3 regions of the Solidesulfovibrio sp. C21 genome follow, and region 1 is predicted to be linked to each of the others. Evidence: predicted binding sites of a transcription regulator. Region 1 holds the regulator's gene; each other region holds the start of a gene.

Region 1 (6,635 bases):
GCTTCGGGGCAGTGCTCCGTCCCCTTGGGGATGACGATGAGCTCCCCCGGGTCGAGGTCGATGGAGCGGTCCCGGAAATGGATGGTCAAACGGCCGGCCACCACGAAAAACAGTTCGTCCTCCTTTTCGTGGTGGTGCCAGTCGAAGGTCCCTTTGAGCTTGGCCAGCTTGATGTGGGCGTCGTTGCATTCCCCGATGATCTTCGGGTCCCAGTATCCGTCGAAAAGTCCGAACTTTTCCGCAAGGTTGATTTTTTCCATGGAGCCTCCGCCCGGATGAGGCGCAAAACGCTCCCCGGCCTTGACTGCGTGCCGGCCTAACCGGCCGAAGCGCGCAGGTGGCCCACGGCGTTTTCGAACAGCACGGTGCCGAGCATGGGGTGTTCGCCCCGGGTGTAGCCCGGATGGTTGGTGGGGTGGTTGAAGGCTTCGGGGTGGGGCATGAGTCCCAGAATGCGCCCGGACGGGTCGGTCAGGCCGGCGATGGCGTGGGGCGAGCCGTTGGGGTTGGCCGGGTATTCCATGGTGGCCGCGCCCGAGGCCGGGTCGGCGTAGGTCAGGGCCACGGCCCCGGTGCGCACGAGGTCGTCGAGCACGGCCGGGGACATGGGCACGAGCTTGCCTTCGCCGTGGCGCACGGGCAGATCCAGGCGCACGACGCCCCGGGTGAACACGCAGGGGCTGGCCGGATTGGCGGCGAGCGTCACCCAGCGGTCCTCGAACCGGGCCGAGTCGTTGTTGGCCAGACTCACCTGCCGGGCGAAATAGTCCCCGCCAAGGGCCGGCAGCAGCCCGAGCTTGACCAGCAGCTGAAATCCGTTGCAGATGCCGAGGATGAGTCCGCCGGCCTCGAAAAAAGTTTTTAATTGTCCAAGAAGCGATTCGCCGGCCGCGGTTTGGGCGTGTTTCCAACGCACTGCGGCGGCTTGGGCTGCGCCCAGATCGTCGCCGTCGAGAAACCCGCCTGGAAAAATCAGGAAATTATACGCGTCGATTCGCGTCCGGCCGGCGATGATGTCGGAGAAGAAAACGATGTCCGTGACGTCGGAACCGGCCATGCGCGCGGCATGAGCCGATTCCACTTCGCAGTTGGTGCCGTAGCCGGTGATCACGAGGGTGCGCACCTGCGCCATAGGGGTCCTCCAGGGGGTTCCTTGAAAAATTGCGCCCGAAGGCTTACTTTGCGCGGCTGAACATAAGGGGCCGCCCCGACCGCGTCAACCGGACCCGCCAGAGGGCGCCGGAATGTTTCGGCGCGGGCCGCCGGGTCCGCCGGCGCGGCCCAAACAGCACACATCAAGGACGGCATCAGCAATGAAGACCAAATTTATTTTCGTTACGGGGGGGGTGCTGTCCTCCCTGGGCAAAGGGCTGGCCGCCGCCTCCATCGGCGCGCTGCTCCAGGCCCGGGGGCTTAAGGTCACCATCCAAAAGCTCGATCCCTACATCAACGTCGATCCCGGCACCATGAACCCCTTCCAGCACGGCGAGGTGTACGTCACCGACGACGGGGCCGAAACCGACCTCGACCTCGGGCATTACGAGCGCTTTCTCGGCGTGCCCATGAGCCAGAACAACAACTACACCTCGGGCCGGGTCTATTTCAGCGTCATCCAGAAGGAGCGCCGGGGCGACTATCTAGGCGGCACGGTGCAGGTGATCCCGCACATCACCGACGAGATCAAGCGGGCCATCCTCGGCGTCGCCGGCGACGAAGACGTGGCCATCATCGAAATCGGCGGCACGGTGGGCGACATCGAGGGGCAGCCGTTTCTGGAGGCCATCCGCCAGCTGCGCATGGACCTCGGCCGGGAAAACGTCCTTTATATCCATCTGACGCTCGTGCCGTATTTGCGCGTGGCCGGCGAGGTGAAAACCAAGCCCACCCAGCACAGCGTCAAGGAACTGCGCTCCATCGGCATCCAGCCCGACATCATCATCTGCCGCAGCGAAGTGGACCTGACACGGGACCTCAAAGAAAAGATCGCGCTTTTTTGCGACGTGGACGCCGACGCCGTGTTCACGGCCGTGGACGTGAAAAACATTTATGAATTGCCGCTGCGGCTCTACGGCGAGGGCGTGGACCAGAAAATTGCCATCCTGCTGCGTCTGCCGGCCAAAAACGCCGATCTGACGGCCTGGCACTCCATGGTCGACCGCCTCGACAATCCCGCCGGCACGGTGTCCATCGCCATCGTGGGCAAGTATGTGGACCTGAAGGAAGCCTACAAGAGTCTGCACGAGGCGCTGGTGCACGCGGGTGGCCTCGCCGGCGTGTCGATTCGTTTCGTGTACGTCAATTCCGAGGACGTCACCCGGGAAAACGCGGCCGGGTATTTCAAAGGCATCGACGGCATCCTGGTCCCGGGCGGGTTCGGCTCGCGCGGGGTCGAAGGCAAGATCGCGGCCATCGAATACGCGCGCGTCCATGACATCCCCTTTTTCGGCATCTGTCTCGGTATGCAGTGCGCGGTCATCGAATACGCCCGCCACGTGCTCGGGCTGACCTGCGCCAATTCCGAGGAATTCGACCTGACCACGGCCGATCCGGTCATCTACCTCATGCGGGAATGGTTCGACTTCCGCACCAAAAAGATCGAGCGCCGCGATCCCTCCTGTGACAAGGGCGGCACCATGCGCCTGGGCGCCTATCCCTGCGTGGTCAAGCCCGACACCAAGGCCGCCGAGGCCTACGGCGCCGGGGAGATTTCCGAGCGCCACCGGCATCGCTACGAGTTTAACAAGGCTTACGCCGCCGCGTTCGAGGAGGGCGGGATGGTTTTAAGCGGCCTGTCCCCGGACGGGGAACTCGTGGAAATGGTGGAGCTGCCCGAGCATCCCTGGTTCCTCGGCTGCCAGTTCCATCCGGAATTCAAAAGCAGCCCCATGAAGCCCCATCCGCTCTTTCGGGAGTTCGTGATGGCTGCCAAGCGCCAGCAGGGGGCGTAGGAAGTTACGCCGCCGGCGGCCGGGGGGAAACTTTTTGGAAAAAGTTTCCCCCCGGACCCCTCTTCAAAAACTTTCAATAGGGATTCCGGAGCCCCACCTCGCGGGCAGCCAGGGGTATTGCTTGCTTTCAAGCTTTTGGGGCCGGTTCGAGGCGTTTGGGCGCGGCCTTGCGCCGGAAAACTAAAGGAGGCGCGCCGTGACGCACGACGCCACGCTTGCTGCGGCCAGGGCCGGGGATATCGCCCTGCTCGTGCTGGATGTGGACGGGGTTCTGACCGACGGCGGGCTCTACGTCGACGGCCGGGGGGAGATCGCCAAGCGGTTTCATGCCCAGGACGGGCTCGGCATCAAGGCGGCCCAGATCGCCGGCATCGCCGTGGCGGTCATAAGCGGCCTGGACAGCCCGGCTGTGGCCGCCCGCATAAAAGAACTCGGCATCGCCGAATACCATCCTGGCCATTACCGCAAGGTGCCGATCCTGCGCGCCATATGGGAGCGTACCGGCATTACCCCGGGGCAAACGGCCTACCTCGGCGACGACTGGGTGGATGCCGGCCCCATGGGGCTTGTTGGCCTGCCCATGGCCGTGGCCGACGCCCAACCGGAAATTTCGGACCTGGCCCTTTGGGTGACGACCCGGGACGGCGGGCAGGGGGCGGTGCGCGAGGCCATCCGGTTTATCCTGAACGCTTCCGGGCGGCTTGCGGCCGCGTACGACTGGTTCCTGCGGGAACGGTAAGCCGGGCGGATTGCCACAATCCTTTGATTGTGGCATGTTTTTTGTTGGGCGGAGGCCGGACACGCGCCGGACACCGCCGACACGAAAACCCATAAAAAAGCGCGTACGGCGGTAGACATGGCCCTGGAACTGCGACAGCAGCTCAAATTGTCCCAGCAGTTGGTGATGACTCCCCAACTGCAGCAAGCCATCAAGCTCCTGCAGTTGTCCCGGCTGGAGCTCCTGGAGAGCGTGCAGCAGGAACTCCTGGAAAATCCCCTTCTCGAGGAATCCATAGACGAAGATCGGCAGCCCGAATCCACGATGGCCGAGGACAACCTCGGTCCAAGCGGCGACAGCAGCGAAGTGGCCATGGAAAAGGAGCTGCTTAAAAACGCCGAGTGGGACGACTACCTTGGCGATTTCGCCAGCACCGGCCGGCAGGCCCAGTCCCGCGAATCCGAGATCCCCGAGGAGGGCATGGCCTTCGACGCAAGGCTTGCCTCCAAGCCCTCCCTGGAAGGGCATATCGGCTGGCAGATGCGCCTGTCCAATTTTACGCCAAAGCAACTCGAGATCGGCGAGACCATCGTCGGCAGCCTCAGCTCCTCGGGCTATCTCTGCGCCTCGATCGAGGAGCTGGCCCAGATGACCGCCACGAGCGTCGAGGCGGTGGAGGAAGTGCTGCACCGCCTCCAGCGCTTCGATCCGGTGGGCGTGGCCGCCCGCACCCCCAGCGAATGCCTGCTGACCCAGATCGAGGTCTTCGGCTACGAGGACACCATCCTTATCGAGCTCGTGCGCGACCACCTCGAGGATCTGGAAAAAAAGCGCTACAAGCCGCTGGCCAAAAAATTTCACATCACCATGGAGAAGCTCAAGGAATACCTGGAGCTGATCCAGACGCTCAATCCCATGCCCGGAGCCAGTTATGGTTCGGGCGACCCCATCTATGTGAGCCCCGACGCCTTTGTCTACAAGTACGGCGACGACTTCGTCATACTGTTAAACGAAGAGGGCATGCCCCGGCTCAACGTCAACATGACCTACATGGATGGGCTCAAGCCGAAGGCGGACAAGGACAAGGATTACCTGCAAGACAAGATGCGCTCGGCCATGTGGCTGATGAAAAGCCTTTATCAGCGCCAGCGCACGCTCTACAAGGTCCTGGAGAGCATACTCAAGTTTCAGCGGGAATTTTTCGAGCACGGCGTGACGCGGCTGCGGCCGCTGATCTTGAAAGACGTGGCCGACGACATCAGCATGCACGAATCCACGGTCAGCCGCATCACGTCCAACAAATACGTGGCCACGCCCCACGGTATTTACGAACTGAAGTTTTTTTTCAACAGTTCCCTGGACCTCGACGACGGTGGGACGGTAGGGTCGGAGTCGGTCAAGGCCATGATCAAGCGCATCATCGCCGGTGAGAACGCCAAGAAACCCATCAGTGACGAGGCCATTGCCGACATGCTCAAGGAAGAGCTGCAAATCAACATCGCCCGCCGTACCGTGGCCAAATATCGCACGGCCATGGGCATCGAATCCTCGTCCAAGCGCAAGGAAATTTTCTGATGCTTCGGGCCGGGACCCCGGCTCAATACCATGCCACCCGGAGGACTATATGAACATTACTTTTAATTTCAAGAACTTCGAGCCATCGGATCATTTGCGCGACTACGCCCGCAAGCGTTTTGAGAAGCTCGCCAAATATACCGTCGCCACCGACGCCTCGGAGTTGCAGGTCAATTTGGCCGTGGAAAAAAACCGCCAGATGGCCGACGTCATCTTCCTGGCCGACAACATGCACATCTCGGCCCACGAAGCCTCCGAGGACATGTATTCCACCATCGACATGATCCTTGACAAAGTCGAGGCGCAGGCCAAGAAATTCCGCGAGAAGCAAAAGGACCGCCGCCGCCAGAAGGCCGAGGTCGTCCATACCCAGGTCATCAGCATAAGCGAGGATGCCGCCGGGGCGCGGACGCCCACCATCGTCCAGACCGACGACTACGAGCCCAAGCCCATGGCCGTGGAAGAGGCGGCCATGCAGCTTGAAAGCCTCAAATACGAGTTCATGGTGTTTATCAACTCCGAAACCGACCGGCCCAATGTCATCTACCGTCTGCGCAACGGCGACTTCGGCCTCATTGATCCTGGAACGGGAGCATAAATGCGTCTTGAGGATTATCTCCAACCCGATTTCGTCATCGGGGAACTTGTGTCCGAGTCCAAACCCGACGTGCTGGCCGAACTGATCGCCCCGATGAAGGCCAGATGGCCCGATTTCGACGATGCCCGGGCGCGCCAAGTGCTGCTTGACCGGGAAAACCTCGGCACCACGGGGATCGGCGACGGCGTCGCCATTCCCCATGGCAAGATGGAGAACCTCGAGCAGATCGTCATTGTCGTCGGCCGCAGCCTCAAGGGCGTCAACTTCGATGCGCTGGATTTCAAGCCCTGCCGCATCTTCTTTCTCGTCCTTGCCCCGGAGCACGTGGCGGGCCTGCACCTGCGCATCCTGGCCCACATCTCCCGGCTCTTGTCCGACGAATCCTTCCGGCACGCCTTCATGAGCGCCGAAAACGACGCCGCCTTGTGGCAGGTGCTCACGGCCGCCGCCTGAAGCAACACGAAACGTCACCTCCCCGCGCGCCGGCCGGCGCGCGGGGAGTGTGTCCTATCGGGGCCGGGGGGCCATGCGCCATGGAAGACACGCCTGCGGAACTGACCATCGTCATCCTGACCGGACTTTCAGGGTCCGGCAAGTCCACCGCCTTGCGGGTCTTCGAGGACCTGGGTTTTTTTTGTGTGGACGGGTTGCCCGTCAGTCTCGTGCCCAAACTCATCGGCCTTTTCGAAGTGAAGGGCGGCCAGCGTTACAAAGGGCTGGCGCTCGGCATGGATGTGCGCCAAGCCGACATGGACACCGACTGGGGGGCGACGCTGGCCCAGGTCAAAGGCGCGGC
Region 2 (6,635 bases), on a different contig from region 1:
CTTTTGCTGGCAATCCCGTCGCAGGCGCATACAAGACACACCGCGCTCTCCGGCTCTCGTTTCCCGGACCCGGGGCCACGACAAAGGCCCGGCGCTTGCACGCCGGGCCTTTGTTTCCGATCGCCGCTTCGGGCGAAGCGGCCGAAGCGAGGCGTGCGAAAAAAATCAGACTTCCAGGTCGATGAGGACCGGGCCGAGAACGTTGCCCATGGGACGGGACAGGAATTCCTCGCGCTTGATCTCCTTGCCGTCATAGAGCATGCTTTCGATGTGAATGACCTTTTGCATCCAGATGTTGTTCTCGATGGTCTTTGGAATGTCCGTTTCAATGATCCGCGCCGTGATCTTGTCAATGTCGATTTCCTCGACATCACTGAAGGAATACGTATGAATGTATTCCTCGTTATAACCGAAACAATATAATAAATTATTTTTCACGAACGGCTGAAAGATCTTCTTGGCCGGATGACTCTTGACTTCGCAGTTGATCTTGTTCAGACTAACCCGAAGTTTTTCTCTTTCATTGACAATGATATAGACAACGGGACGGTTGCTTTCCAGCAAGTCCTCGCCGGAGGAATGCAGATTGTTGTCGGCCCCATGGAAGATATAATCGATATAGCGTTCCCGGTTGGCCTCCCTGGCCTCACGGACCATTTCCTTCTCGATGTAGGAATAGAAAATGCGCTGACCGAAACCCTTGATCTCAATGTTGAACTTCATCCTCTGCCTCCTCGGCACATTCCATGGTGTTCCGGCCCTTTCCGGGAAACGGCCCCAGTCCTTCCGGCCCGGCTATCGTACTGATCCTACGCGGCTTCCGCGATCCGGTCAATTTGCCTTGCGCGTCGCGGCGCTCGTTTTGGGCCTTTGCCTGCTCGCGCCGGGGGGAACCGCCTGGGCCGCCGATCCGGCTGCCGCCCTGGCCCCCTTTCTCGGCGCGCCCTACCGCGACGACGGCGTGGACGATCCGGCCGGCCGCCACACCCTGTTCGCCGATCAGGCCGCCTCGTTCCCCACGGCCGGCTACAACTGCAGCGGCTTCGTGACCACGGCCTCCCGGGGACTCCTCGGCCGCCCCCTGCCCCTCGATGCGGTCAAACGCGACCGCAAGGGCGATTCCGGCCCGGGCAGCCCGCGCGGCCAGGATTGGGACTTCGGCTACGACCTGATCGTCAACATCACCGACGGACTTCCCCGACGCGTGCTGGCCCCAAGCGCCCCGACAAGCGACCCGGCGGCGCTCGATGCCTCCCGATTTCGCGGCTTCCCCCTGCACGACAACGCCGCCTGGAATACGGCCCTTTCCTCCCTGCGCCCCGGCGAAATGGCCTTGGCGGCCTTGAGCAAAGCCGTAAAGGGGCGGCTCTATTATTACCACGTGGGCCTGATCGCAACCGACAGCCAGGGACGCAAATTCCTCTACCACGCCACTCCCGGCCACGGCGTCCACCGTCTCGAGCTGTCCTCCCCGGCCGGCATGGCCGCCCTGGGCCGGGAATTCGCCGAAAAGCGCTTCGGCGACAAGCAGGTGCTGCTCGTGGCCGTGCCCCTGCCCCGTTGATCAGCTCCTTGGGAAAAGCCGCACGCCGCCAAGCGCGTCCTCGACCCGGTAGCCGAGGCACTCGATATCCGCCCGAATGGCGTCGGCCCTGGTGAAATCCTTGTCCCGGCGCGCCTGTTCCCGGGACGCGACCAGCCCCGCCACCGGTTCGGGCCACTGGCGCGGGGCGACGGGCAGGCAGGCGGGATCGAGCAGCCCCAGCACGCCGTCGGCCGCACTCAACGCACCGCCCAGGCGCGCGGCATCGGCCGGGGTCAGGGACCCGGCGGCAATGAGCCCGTTGGCGAACCGGCAAAAAGCGAACAGCTGGGGCCAGAACTGGAATACGGCCAGATCGTCGGCCACGGCCGCATCCAGGGACTGGGTCAGTTTCTCGGCTTCGGTCACGACCGCGTCCGAGGCCTTGCCCTGGCTGCCCGCGACCAGCCCGAGATTGGCGGCCAGCTCCTGCACCCGGTTGCGGTTTTTCTCCCACATCCGAAGCGATTCCGGCACGGCGCAAAGCGGCTTGCGGTAGCCGACCGAAAGCAGCCAGGCCCGAACGGCCAGGGGATGGACGCCAAGGGCCAGCAAATCGGCCAGATCGGCCGTACCGGCTTCCTCGCCCTCCCGGCCGGCCACCCGCCCGCCGACCAGCCAGGCCGCCGGGGAAAAACCCGCCCCGACCGACCAGATGGCCCGCAGATTTTCCAGATGCGGAAAGGTCTTGTCTTCGTCGGTCAGCACAACGGTCACGGCGGGAAGCGCCTTGACCGCCGCCGCCGCCATCTGGAGAAACCAACTCGGCCGCACATTGCCCCAAGGCGTGGACAAGGCGTCGCCGGCCTTGAGGTCCTTGAGACTCACGCGTTTGAGCAGCGTAAAATCCTGGGGATTGTCCTTGGCATAGGCCAGCAGGTCCACGGTCTTGCCAAGCGCCAGCTTGGTCATGTCCGTGCCGAGCAGTCCGCCGTAGGCCTTGTCGCGGGCCACGTCGAAATAGACGCTGCGCAGTTTCTCGTAGGCAAGGCCCTTGCTCAAAAGCTTTCGCGTCATGGCCAGGGCCTCGTCGAGGGCCTCGCCGGCCAGGGGGAAACGGGCGTCGGCCACGCCGAGGGCAGCGGCGCGGGCCGCCACCTGTTCCCGGGCCTTAACCGCGAATTCACGGCATTTGACGCCGGCCGCGCGCGACGCGTCGAGGCACCGGTCCTCCAGGTCGGCCAGGCCCACAGCCAAGACAGGCCGACCGCCGCCCCGGGCCAGGGTCCGGCGCAAAACGTCGAGCGTCACCACCCGCCGCCAGGCGTCCAGGTCGCCGGGCGAGGCCAGGGGCGGACCGAACGTGAAAAGCCCGGGTGTGGCCCCGGCCGGATCGAGATAGACCGGCTCGGCCGCGCCCGCGCCGGAAAGCGCCACCCCCTTTTTCTCGGGCGAGGCGAAAAGCGTGGTGGAAAGATAGCGCTCGCCGCCGTCGGGCAGGATGGCAACCACCAGTCCCGAGTCGAGCCTGCCGGACAGGTCCACGGCAACGGCCATGGCCGCCCCGCCGCTCATGCCCACAAGCAGGCCTTCGTCCCGGGCCAGCCGCCGGGCCATGGCAAAGGCGTCCTCATCCTCCACCGGCACGATGGCGTCCAGGGCGTGCTTGTCGAAAATCCCCGGCGGGTAGGACTCCTGCATGTTCTTGAGCCCTTGGATCTTGTGGCCGGGATGGGGCTCGACCGCCACGACTTTGACGGAGGGCTTCAGTTCCTTCAGTTTTTTGACCAGCCCCATGGCCGTGCCCGAGGTGCCGAGCGCCACCACGACATGGGTGACCGCGCCCCCGGTTTCCTCGAAAATCTCCACTGCCGTCGAATTGTAATGCGCCTCGATGCTGGCCGGATTGTTGAACTGGTCCATGAGGACGTAGGTTTCCGGCTCCTCGCGGACGAGCCTGTAGGCTTCCTCGATGGCCCCGTCCGTCCCCAGATTGCCCGGGGTGAGCACGATTTCCGCGCCGTAGGCGCGCAGGATGCGCTTGCGCTCCTCCGAGGCCGAAGCCGGCATGAGGAGTTTGAGTTTATAACCTTTTACAGCACAGACCATGGCCAGGCCGATGCCGGTGTTGCCCGAGGTGGCCTCGATGAGCGTGCGCCCGGGTCTCAAGTCCCCCGAACGTTCGGCCGCCTCGATCATGGCCAGGCCCACCCGGTCCTTGATCGAGCCGCCGGGATTACGCATCTCCACCTTGGCCGCAAGCGTCACAGCCGGGTTTAAACAAAGGCGCGTCATGCGCACAAGCGGAGTCTTGCCCACCAAGGAAAGAACATTGTCGTGGATCATGGCTGCCTCATGGATTGGAACCGGACCTGTCCGGCTGGCAACGTGGTAGGCAAAAAACGGCCAACCGGCAAGAGTGGCAGGATTATTGCTTCGCTTACGGCATTCCATCCAAGGACGACGTCATGCGCATCAACATCTTTCTTGCCGACAATCTCACCGCCCTGGCCGAGGCCAAGGCCCCGGTGGCCGAGTGGCTGGCCCAAAACGCCCCGGCCCCGGAAACCATCATCCCGCGCATTTTCACAAACCAGCACGGCATCGTCGACTGGCGCATCGGAGAAGACCGCAGCCTGTTTGCGGCCATGCATCCGGCCATGCTGTACCGGGACTGGCGGCCCAAGGACAAGGCCGAGGGCGGGGCCACGGTGATCATCGGCACGGCGCTCGGCTACGGGCTCAACCACGTGCTGACCGGCACGCCCCGCTCCCACAAGGTGCTGGTGGTCGAACCCCGGCCGGAAATGCTGGTGGCCTGCCTGGGCCAGACCGACTACCGGCCGTTTCTGGCCGCCGGCAAGCTGGCCTTTCTGCCGCCGGACCCGAAGCTGGTGGAAAAGGCGCTCACCGCCCTCGACGTCAGTTTCCTTTTCGCCCGCATCAACCTGCGAAGCGACCTGCCGAGCGCCCAGATCGGCCCGGAGTACGCCCAGGCCTCGGCGCTGGTGCGGGCCAAGCTCGAAAGCCTGTCCGTGGAACTGACCACGCTGCGCCACAAACAGGAAACCATGGTCGGCAACGAACTGCGCAACTACTCGCGGGCCATGCAGGACGGGAGCCTTTCGCGCATGGCCGGCATGGCCCGGGGCGTGCCCACGGTGGTGCTCGGCGCGGGACCGTCGCTGCCGCGCTTCGTGCCGGCTCTTTTACGCCACCGCGACAAGGCCCTTTTCGTCGCGGCGCTGCAAACCCTGCCCGTCCTCGAACGCCTGGGCCTTGCGCCGGACCTGTGCCTGGGTCTCGATTTCAACGACAGCATGAACCGCTGCCTGGACAACCTCCAGGACAACAATTTCGCCGCCGACATCCCGCTCATCTATTCCACCAAGATGCAACCGGCCGTACTCGACCGCTATCCCGGCCCGAAAATCCCGCTGTGGACCCAGGGCGGCATCGCCACTTTCGTGCTCAAGGACCAGGAGCTGGTGCTCGACGCCGGCGGCAACGTGGGCGTGACCCTGGAACGCTTCCTCACCTGGGCCGGGGCCGACCGCTTCTTCCTGGTCGGACAGGACCTGGCCTGGAAGGGAGGCTCGACCCATGCCCCGGGCCACCACAGCGCGGGCGGCAACTACACCTTTTCCCCGCGGCACGACGTCCGGCTCAAGGACATCAAGGGCGGGGACATCTACACCCACCACGGGTTCCTGGCCGCCAAGCGGGACATCGAAAAGGACATCGCGGCCACGGGCGCGTCGTTTTACAACATCTACGGCGGCGGCGTGGTCATCAAGGGCGCGATCAACATCGGCCCCGAGGACCTGGAGCGGGTCGACATCCTGCCAAACGCCAACGCCGCCCGGGAAGTCTTCCTGGGAGCCCTGGCCAGGGCGGCCCGGCCCCGGGCCAAGCCGGTCTTTTCGCCCAAGGCCGAGTCCTGGGCCACGTCCCTGAAAAACGCCTCGCGCCGCCTGGAAAAGCTCATGCGCAAAGCGGACAAGCATCAGGCGGAGATCAAGGAACTGCTCTCCCAGATACAGTTCTTCCTGCGCCACGATCCGCTTTACATGCCGTATCTCTACAACGAGATCATGGACATGGCCGGGCTCATCCAGACCCACAAAAGCTATGGCGCCAAGGAATTGACAGCCTTCAAGGCCATCCGCCGCCGCGTGGTGACGAAAATCCGGGAAATCGACGCACGCCTCGGCCCGTCCGATTCCTGGGCGGCGTAGCGACGTGGGAAAAAGATGGGGGAGGCCTCCGGCGGCCAAGGGGAAACTTTTTGAAAAAAGTTTCCCCCTGGACCCCCTTCAAAAACTTTCAACGGGGCACAGAGTAACGAGGAAAGGGGATCGAGAAGCGAGCAGGGCCGGACGCGTGCGGCCCGGTGTTTTTTTCTCTGAGCTTGGACCAGGAAAGCGGGATCGATTCCAGATCGATTCGTATGAGCCCTGAGATGGGCTCGCGACCAGCGGCGGGACGGAACTCTTTGGGACCGATGGGGAGCCCCCCTGTCCAGCGGCACGACTTTCCTCGTTGTGCCACAGCATGTTTCCGCACATGGGCCGTGTGGCCAGGGCCGGCGAGGGGCGGGGCGGACGCGAAGGCGTATTCTTCAAATATGCGCCGCGCGCGGCTGCCCCGCCCCTCGCCGGCCGACCAATGCATCCAACAGCGAAAAATAAAACAAAGAATCAGCGCGTCCTCCCGGCTTCCACGATGCGGCGCAGCTGCGTGGCGGCGTCATGCGGATCGGGAGCCGAACAAATCGCGGAAACCACGGCCACGCCCGCCACGCCCGTCTCCATGACCTCCCGGGCATTGGCTTCCTTGATCGCGCCGATGGCCACCACCGGCACTTCGGACAGGGCGAGCATGGCGGCCAGCCCGGGAATCCCTTGCGGGGCGCCGGCATCCTTTTTGGTGGCCGTGGCGAAGACCGGCCCAGCCCCGAGATAATCCATAGGCATGCCCCGGGCTGCGCGGGCCTCGGCCTCGCCCGTCACCGACAGCCCGATGATGGCCTTTGCCCCCAAAAGCGCCCGGACATCGGCCGGATGCATGTCGTCCTGCCCCACATGCACGCCATCGGCCCCTGCGGCCAGCG
Region 3 (6,635 bases), on a different contig from region 1:
CCATGACGGCGCGCATGATGTGCTCGATGACGAAGACCGTCACGCCCCGGTCGCGAAGTCCCTTGATGATGGCGATCATGTCGTCGACCTCGGTCGGGCGCAGACCGGCCATGACCTCGTCGAGAAGCAGCAACTCGGGGTTGGTTGCCAGCGCCTTGCCGATCTCCAGGCGCTTGCGGTCGGCGATGGTGAGGCTTCCGGCCAGACGGTCGCGCAAATCCCCGAGGCCCAGGGTGGCGATGACCTCCTCGGCCTTCTCCCGGGCCTTGTGGGTGGTGACGCTGTGGAGGAAGGCCCCGACCATGACATTATAGAGGACGGTTTTGGTGGCGAAGGGTTTGACGATCTGGAAGGTGCGGGCCAGCCCCATCTTGCACAGGTCCCAGGGCTTGCGGCCGTTTATGACCTCCCCCTTGAAGCGGATGGTCCCCTCGGTCGGCGCGTAGACGCCGGCCACGAGGTTGAAGACCGTGGATTTGCCCGCCCCGTTTGGGCCTATAAGGGCCATGATCTCGCCTTCGGCGATATGCAGGTCCAGGGAACTGACCGCCGTCAGTCCGCCGAAGTTCTTGGTCAGGGCCGTTATTTCAAGGATGTTGCTCATGCGGCTTCTCCCTTGGGGGTGTCGTCGCGGGTGATCTTGCGGGCGAGTTTGTCGTAGGCGGCGGCCAGCGGCGCGGTCAGGCCCTGCGGCTTGTAGAGCATGACCAGGATGAGGATGAGGCCGAAGATGACTAGGTGCAGGCCCGGCAGCATGTCGCTTAAATAGATGCGGGTGAACTCGTTTAAGGGCCGAAGCACCAGCGCGCCGATGACCGGGCCGGCGATGGTGCCCCGGCCGCCGATGAGCGCGATAAAGGCGATCTCGAAGGAGAGGTCGAGCCCCATGAGCCCCTTGGGATAGAAATAGAGCATGAGCTGGGCGTAGAAGGTGCCGGCCAGGGCCGTGAAGAAACATGACAAAGCCATGGCCAGAAGCTTGTAGTTGGCCACGTTGATGCCAAGGGCCCCGGCCGCTTCCGGCTCCTCGCCGCCGGCGGCCAGGTAATAGCCGATCTTGGACCGGGAGATGCCCCAGGTCAGGAACAGCACGAGGACCAGCATGACGAGAATGATGTAATAATAGGGCAGCTTGGACATGAACTGGTAATTCCAGAACGAGCCCTGCGTAAGCGGAATTAAAAGTCCCCGGGGTCCGTTGACGTGGAGCGGCCCGAGGTAGTTGATGTTTTCGACGATGACCCGGATGCCCTCGGCAAAGGCGATGGTGCACAGGCAGAAATAGGCCCCGCGCAACCGGAAGGTGGGGAGTCCCATGATGATGCCGACGATGGCGGCCAGCACCCCGCCGACCAACATGCCGAGCCAGGGCGAAACGCCGTATTGCAGGGTCAGGATGGTCGAGGTGTAGGCCCCGATGCCGACGAAGACGGAATGCCCGAGAGGCAGCACGCCGGCAAAGCCGCCGACCAGGTTCCACGACGTGGTCAGGTAGGCGTAGAAAAAGAGCAAAATGAGAATTTGCAGGTAGGTTGGCGAGGTGACCACCAGAGGCAGCCCGAAGGCGACCAGGGCGGCCAAGCCCAGAAGCGACGTGTCGAGTTGTTTTCGGCTCACGATGTCCCCTCCTACCAGTCCTGTTTGTTGCCGAAAAAACCCGAGGGTTTTACGAACAAAATAATAAGGAAAATTGCGTAGATGATCGCTTCGGTCCAGGTCGAGGCCATAAACTGGGAAAAGACCGATTCGACAAGGCCGATCACCAGGCCCCCGAGCAGCGCCCCGGGAATGCTGCCGAGCCCGCCGAGCACCACGATAATAAAGGCCCGGATGTCGAAGACCACGCCCACCGAGGGGTAGACGTAGTAAAACGGGATGAGCACGCAGCCGGCGATGCCGGCGATGGCCGTGCCGAGGCCAAAGGCGATGTTGTAGACCTTGTACTGGTCGATGCCCATGAGGTTGGCCGCCTCGCGGTCAAGGGCGGTGGCCCGAAGCGCCATGCCGATCTTGGTCTTGCGCATGAAAAGGGCCAGCCCCACGGCGGTCAGGATCGCCACCACGAAGCCGGAAAATTTCGGGATCGAGACGATATACGGCCCCAGCGCCATGGACTTGTTGGAAATGGCCGTGCGCACGGTGCGGTATTCGGCGCCGAAGCACATGAGCGCCAGGTTGTCGAGGACGTACCAGACGCCGGTGGTGACGATGATGACCGTCGCCGGCTCGCGCACTTCCCGCTCGGACTTGAACACGGGCTTTATCACCACGTCCTGGAGATAGTAGCCGAAGAAATAGAGGATTGGTGGAACGATAATAAGGGCCAGGTACGGGTGGATGCCCGTGAGCTTGATCAGCCAGTAGGCGCTGAACATGCCGACCATCAGCAGGGAGCCGTGGGCGAAGTTGATCACCTTCATCACCCCGAAGATCAGGGTGAGTCCGAGGGCGGTCAGCCCGTACATGGCGCCCATCATGAGGCCGTTTATGATTGACTGTATCACCTCGGTCATGAGGCCTTCTCTCCGGACGTTTGCTCCGGACCGCCGGGCGGCGGCGGTCCGGAGCGTTTGCGGCTTGCGGGGTTACTTGTTGGCCGGGAAGACCGGGGTGTAGCCGGCGCGACGGGCGGACTTCGGCCACACGGTCACGCGCTGGGGTTTGCCGTCGACCTTGGCCACCTGGACGATGACGATGCCGGCATTCTTGTTCTGGCCGTTCTTGTCGAACTCGACGCCGTCGTAGGAGACGATCATGGCCGGGCCGGTGGTGAGCTTGGTGGTGGCCAGGGCCTCGCGGAGCTTGGCCAGGTCGGTGGAGGCGGCGCGTTCCAGGGCGTCGGCGATGACGTACATGGAGGCGTAGGCGTCCACGGATTCGCCGGTCATGTCGTAGCCATACTTCTTCTTGAACTTGGCGTTGGCTTCCTTGGCCCCGGGCTTGTTGACGTCGGTGTTCCACTCGACCTCGTCGAAAAAGCCCATGGCGTTGTCGCCGGTATTCTCCAGGAACTTGGGATCGGCATGGCCGCCGCCGCTGGTCAGCACGACCTTGGGCTTGAGCTGCATTTCGGTCATGGTGTTGGTCAAGAGGATGGCGTCGGCGGCGTTGGAGACGAGCATCACGATGTCGGGATTGGCGGCCTTAAGCTTGGTCACGACCGGGGTCAGGTCCGTGGCCGTGGACGGATAGGGCTCGTCGAGCACGACCTTGTAGCCGTCCTTTTCGGCCAGCTTGCGCCATTTCTCGGCAAAGCCGGTGCCCCAGTCGCCGTTTTCGAAGACAAAGGCGATGGTCGTAAGCTTGGTGCCGGTTTCCGCCTGCATGTCCTTGAGGAAGCGGAACTGGTCGCGCACCCACCAGGAGTCCTTGGCGGCCACGCGGAAGATGTTCTTGAAGCCGCGCTCGGTGATGGTGTCGCGCACGGCCACGGGCACGACAAAGGGGATGCCGTAACGCTCGGCAACCTGGGTGGCCGGATAGGTGACGGCGGAGTTCCAGCAGCCGGTCAGGATGTTGACCTTCTCGGTGTTGATGAGCCGTTCGGTCTCGGTGACGCCAACCGTGGGGTCGGACTTGCTGTCGGCATAGATGAGGTCGAGCTTGGCCCCGCCTAAGGACTTGATGCCGCCGGCGGCGTTTATTTCCTCGACGGCCATTTCCCGGGCCTGCTTGCCCTGGACGCCGACCGAGGCCGACGGGCCGGACAGGGGCTCGACGTTGCCGATCTTGATCACCTTGTCGGCGGCGGCGGCCGGCGATGCGGCCAGGAAAAGCCCCAGCGCCGCGGCCAGGCAGCACGCTACCAGCGATCGTTTACCCTGCGATTTCATGCAATACCCCTTGGTTGACGGTTGCTGTCGGTCGGGCCTCGTCTATTTGCCGAGGTTCTTGGAAACCTCGCGGATGCCGCGTTCCATGATGTCCAGGCCGCGTGCGAGCTGCTCGTCGGTGATGACCAGCGGCATGAGCACGCGGATGCAGTTGCCGAAGTTGCCGCAGGAAAGCACGAGCAAGCCATTGTCCTGGCAGTACTTGACCACGCCCTTGGCCGCTTCGGGACAGGGCGCCTTGGTCGCCCGGTCGGAGACGAACTCCAGGGCGCGCATGGCCCCAAGGCCCCGGGCGTCGCCGATGACGGGGAATTCGTCCTTCCAGGCCTCGAACCGGGCTTTGAGCGTGTCGCCCAGGCGCACGGCCGCGCCCAGCAGGTCGTCCTGCTCGAAGGCGTCCATGACGGCGAGGCCGGCCCGGCAGGCCAGCGGGTTGCCGCCGTAGGTGCCGCCGATGCCGCCGACATGGACGGAATCCATGATGTCCGCCTTGCCGATGACGCCGGCCAGCGGTAGACCGCCGCCCATGCTCTTGGCCACGCTCATGAGGTCGGGCTCCACGCCGAAGTGCTCCATGGCAAAAAGCTTGGAGGTGCGGCCGAAGCCGGACTGGACCTCGTCGGCCACGAACACGATGCCGAACTCGTCGCAGATGGCCCGAAGCTTCACGAAGAATTCCGCCGGCGGCACGACGAAGCCGCCCTCGCCCTGGACCGGTTCGGCGATGATGCAGGCGATCTGTTCGGCGGCGGCGGTGCCGATGAAAAATTCGCGCATCTTGTCGGCGCAGGCCACGCCGCAGTCGGGATAGGAAAGCCCCAGCGGGCAGCGGTAGCAGTAGGCGTAGTACGGGTACTGGTAGACTTCCGAGGCCATGGGGCCGAAGGCGTACTTGTAGGGCTTGACCTTGCTGGTGAGGCTCATGGCCAGAAGCGTGCGGCCGTGGAAGGCGTTCTTCATGGACACCGCGCCGGGGCGGCCGGTGTGGCAGCGGGCGATTTTAACCGTGTTTTCCACGGCTTCGGAACCGCTATTGACAAAAAGGGCTTTTTTCGGGCTCTCGCCGGCGGCGGCCTCGCACACCCGGCGGGCCAGCTCCACGTACGGCTCGTACATGGTGATCATGGAGCAGGTGTGGAGGTACTTGTCCGCCTGGTCCTTGATGGCGGCCACGACGCGCGGGTGGCAGTGGCCGACGTTGAGCACGCCGATGCCGCCGACGAAATCGATGAATTCGCGGCCGGCGACATCGCGCAGCAAGGCGCCCTGGGCGGATTCGACGAAGAAGGGCGTGCCGTTGGGATGGCCCTTGGGGACATAACGTTCACGCAACGCTTGCAGTTGGCTCGCCTTGTCAGTGGTGTTCACGGAGCATCCTCGAAGTTGACGGTTGGGGGCAAAATCGCCGGTCTGCCATGAAGACCTAAACGTCAACTCGTTTCTGGAGCAAAAAACACGCCAGCCGAGTATTTTTAAAAAGCTATTTAATTTTAGTGTGTTGTAAAACAGCCACCCCTTTCAGGCCTTACGCTTGATTCATTAATGAATCGTCAAATTTGTTAAAATAATTACATAATAGGAAGTTACCCTTGATTCAATTATAAATCAAAAGAAACCCGCCCCCCGGCCATACCGAAAGGACGACCGGAAAACACCAGACACCGACCAGCGGGCCGGAGTGCAGCGAAAACGGCAAACGTAGCGGGATGGTTGTGGAAAGACGCCTTCTGCACGATCGAGGGAGGCATCCCGCCGGAGGCGCGGCAGCGGGAGGGCTCTGATTCAGAAGTGAATCAATCCCGATTCAGGGCGTACCGTTTGAGTTTGCGTACCACGGTGGCCTGGCTCACGCCAAGATAGGCGGCCATTTCCCGCGTGGTGCGGCAGGCGGCCATGGCCTCGCGCAAACGGCGCAGGTTCGTCTGGTCCGTGGACTCGGCCAGACTGCGCGGCGCGGCGTCCGCCCCGCCCTCCCCGGCATCTCCGGCGAGCGCCTCCTCCAGGGCGTCGGTGAGGTCGTCGTCCTCGCTCATGACGAAGGCCTTCTGGATCAGGCTCACCAGTTCGCGCACGTTGCCCGGAAAATCGTGGGCCTCAAGCAGCCGCATGGCCTTGGCCGAAAGGCGCTTGGCCTTGCCGTGCCGGACGTTTTGCTGGGCCAGGTAGAATTCGGCCAGGCCGAAGATGTCCTCGCGGCGCTCGCGCAGGGGCAGGATGCGCACCACGAAGGTGTTGAGCCGATAGTAGAGGTCCTTGCGGAAAAGCCGCCGCTCCACCAGGGACTCCATGTCGCAGTTGGTGGCCGCCACCACCCGGCATTCCACCACCCGGGACTCGGCCCCGCCAAGGCGGCGCAGCTCGTGATCGTCGAGATACTTGAGCAGCTTGGCCTGGACCGAGAGCGGAATGTCGCCCACCTCGTCGAGAAAAAGCGTGCCGCCCATGGCCAGCTCGATCAGCCCCGCCTTGCCGCTTTCCCGCGCCCCGGTGAAGGCCCCCCGCTCGTAGCCGAAGATCTCCGCCTCGAAGAGGTTTTCCGGCACCGCCGGGCAGTTGATCTGGATAAAGGGCTTCTTGGCCCGGGGGCTGACCTGGTGCAGGAATTTGGCGAGCAGTCCCTTGCCCGTGCCGGATTCGCCAAGAAGCAGGATGCGCGTCACGTCCATCTGGGCGAGTTTCAAAAGCGTGCGCAGGGTACGCTGCATTTGCGGACTGCGGGCCACGATATCTTTCTGGGACAGCTCGTAGAGCGAAAGCTCGGCCAGCTCGCTGCGGTAGCGCTCCTCCACCTTGCGGGCGTGC

What was found. The regulator sigma-54, encoded in region 1, starts transcription at its own class of promoters, with help from an activator protein. The targets are predictions, from matches to a motif close to CTGGCACGGNNNNTGCTT.
Region 2: ACMZ6R_RS07000 (motility associated factor glycosyltransferase family protein) is a predicted target of sigma-54. The motif match lies at 3,942-3,959, and genes of this name have one in related genera.
Region 3: gabT (4-aminobutyrate--2-oxoglutarate transaminase) is a predicted target of sigma-54. The motif match lies at 5,278-5,295, and genes of this name have one in related genera.

The regions. Positions count from the first base shown of each region.
Region 1 is NZ_JBLODY010000013.1:21,316-27,950, forward strand. Features, by position in the region: gene ACMZ6R_RS06400 (cupin domain-containing protein) at 1-260, opposite strand, end outside; gene ACMZ6R_RS06405 (phosphoribosylformylglycinamidine synthase subunit PurQ) at 317-1,132, opposite strand; gene ACMZ6R_RS06410 (CTP synthase) at 1,314-2,948, shown strand; gene ACMZ6R_RS06415 (KdsC family phosphatase) at 3,145-3,687, shown strand; gene rpoN (RNA polymerase factor sigma-54) at 3,805-5,241, shown strand; gene hpf (ribosome hibernation-promoting factor, HPF/YfiA family) at 5,291-5,839, shown strand; gene ACMZ6R_RS06430 (PTS sugar transporter subunit IIA) at 5,840-6,292, shown strand; gene rapZ (RNase adapter RapZ) at 6,373-6,635, shown strand, end outside.
Region 2 is NZ_JBLODY010000015.1:29,539-36,173, reverse strand. Features, by position in the region: gene ACMZ6R_RS07015 (hypothetical protein) at 166-723, opposite strand; gene ACMZ6R_RS07010 (hypothetical protein) at 842-1,564, shown strand; gene ACMZ6R_RS07005 (cysteine synthase) at 1,565-3,868, opposite strand; gene ACMZ6R_RS07000 (motility associated factor glycosyltransferase family protein) at 3,991-5,760, shown strand; gene thiE (thiamine phosphate synthase) at 6,223-6,635, opposite strand, start outside.
Region 3 is NZ_JBLODY010000004.1:61,470-68,104, reverse strand. Features, by position in the region: gene ACMZ6R_RS02405 (ABC transporter ATP-binding protein) at 1-604, opposite strand, end outside; gene ACMZ6R_RS02400 (branched-chain amino acid ABC transporter permease) at 601-1,617, opposite strand; gene ACMZ6R_RS02395 (branched-chain amino acid ABC transporter permease) at 1,629-2,513, opposite strand; gene ACMZ6R_RS02390 (ABC transporter substrate-binding protein) at 2,586-3,833, opposite strand; gene gabT (4-aminobutyrate--2-oxoglutarate transaminase) at 3,876-5,201, opposite strand; gene ACMZ6R_RS02380 (sigma 54-interacting transcriptional regulator) at 5,627-6,635, opposite strand, start outside.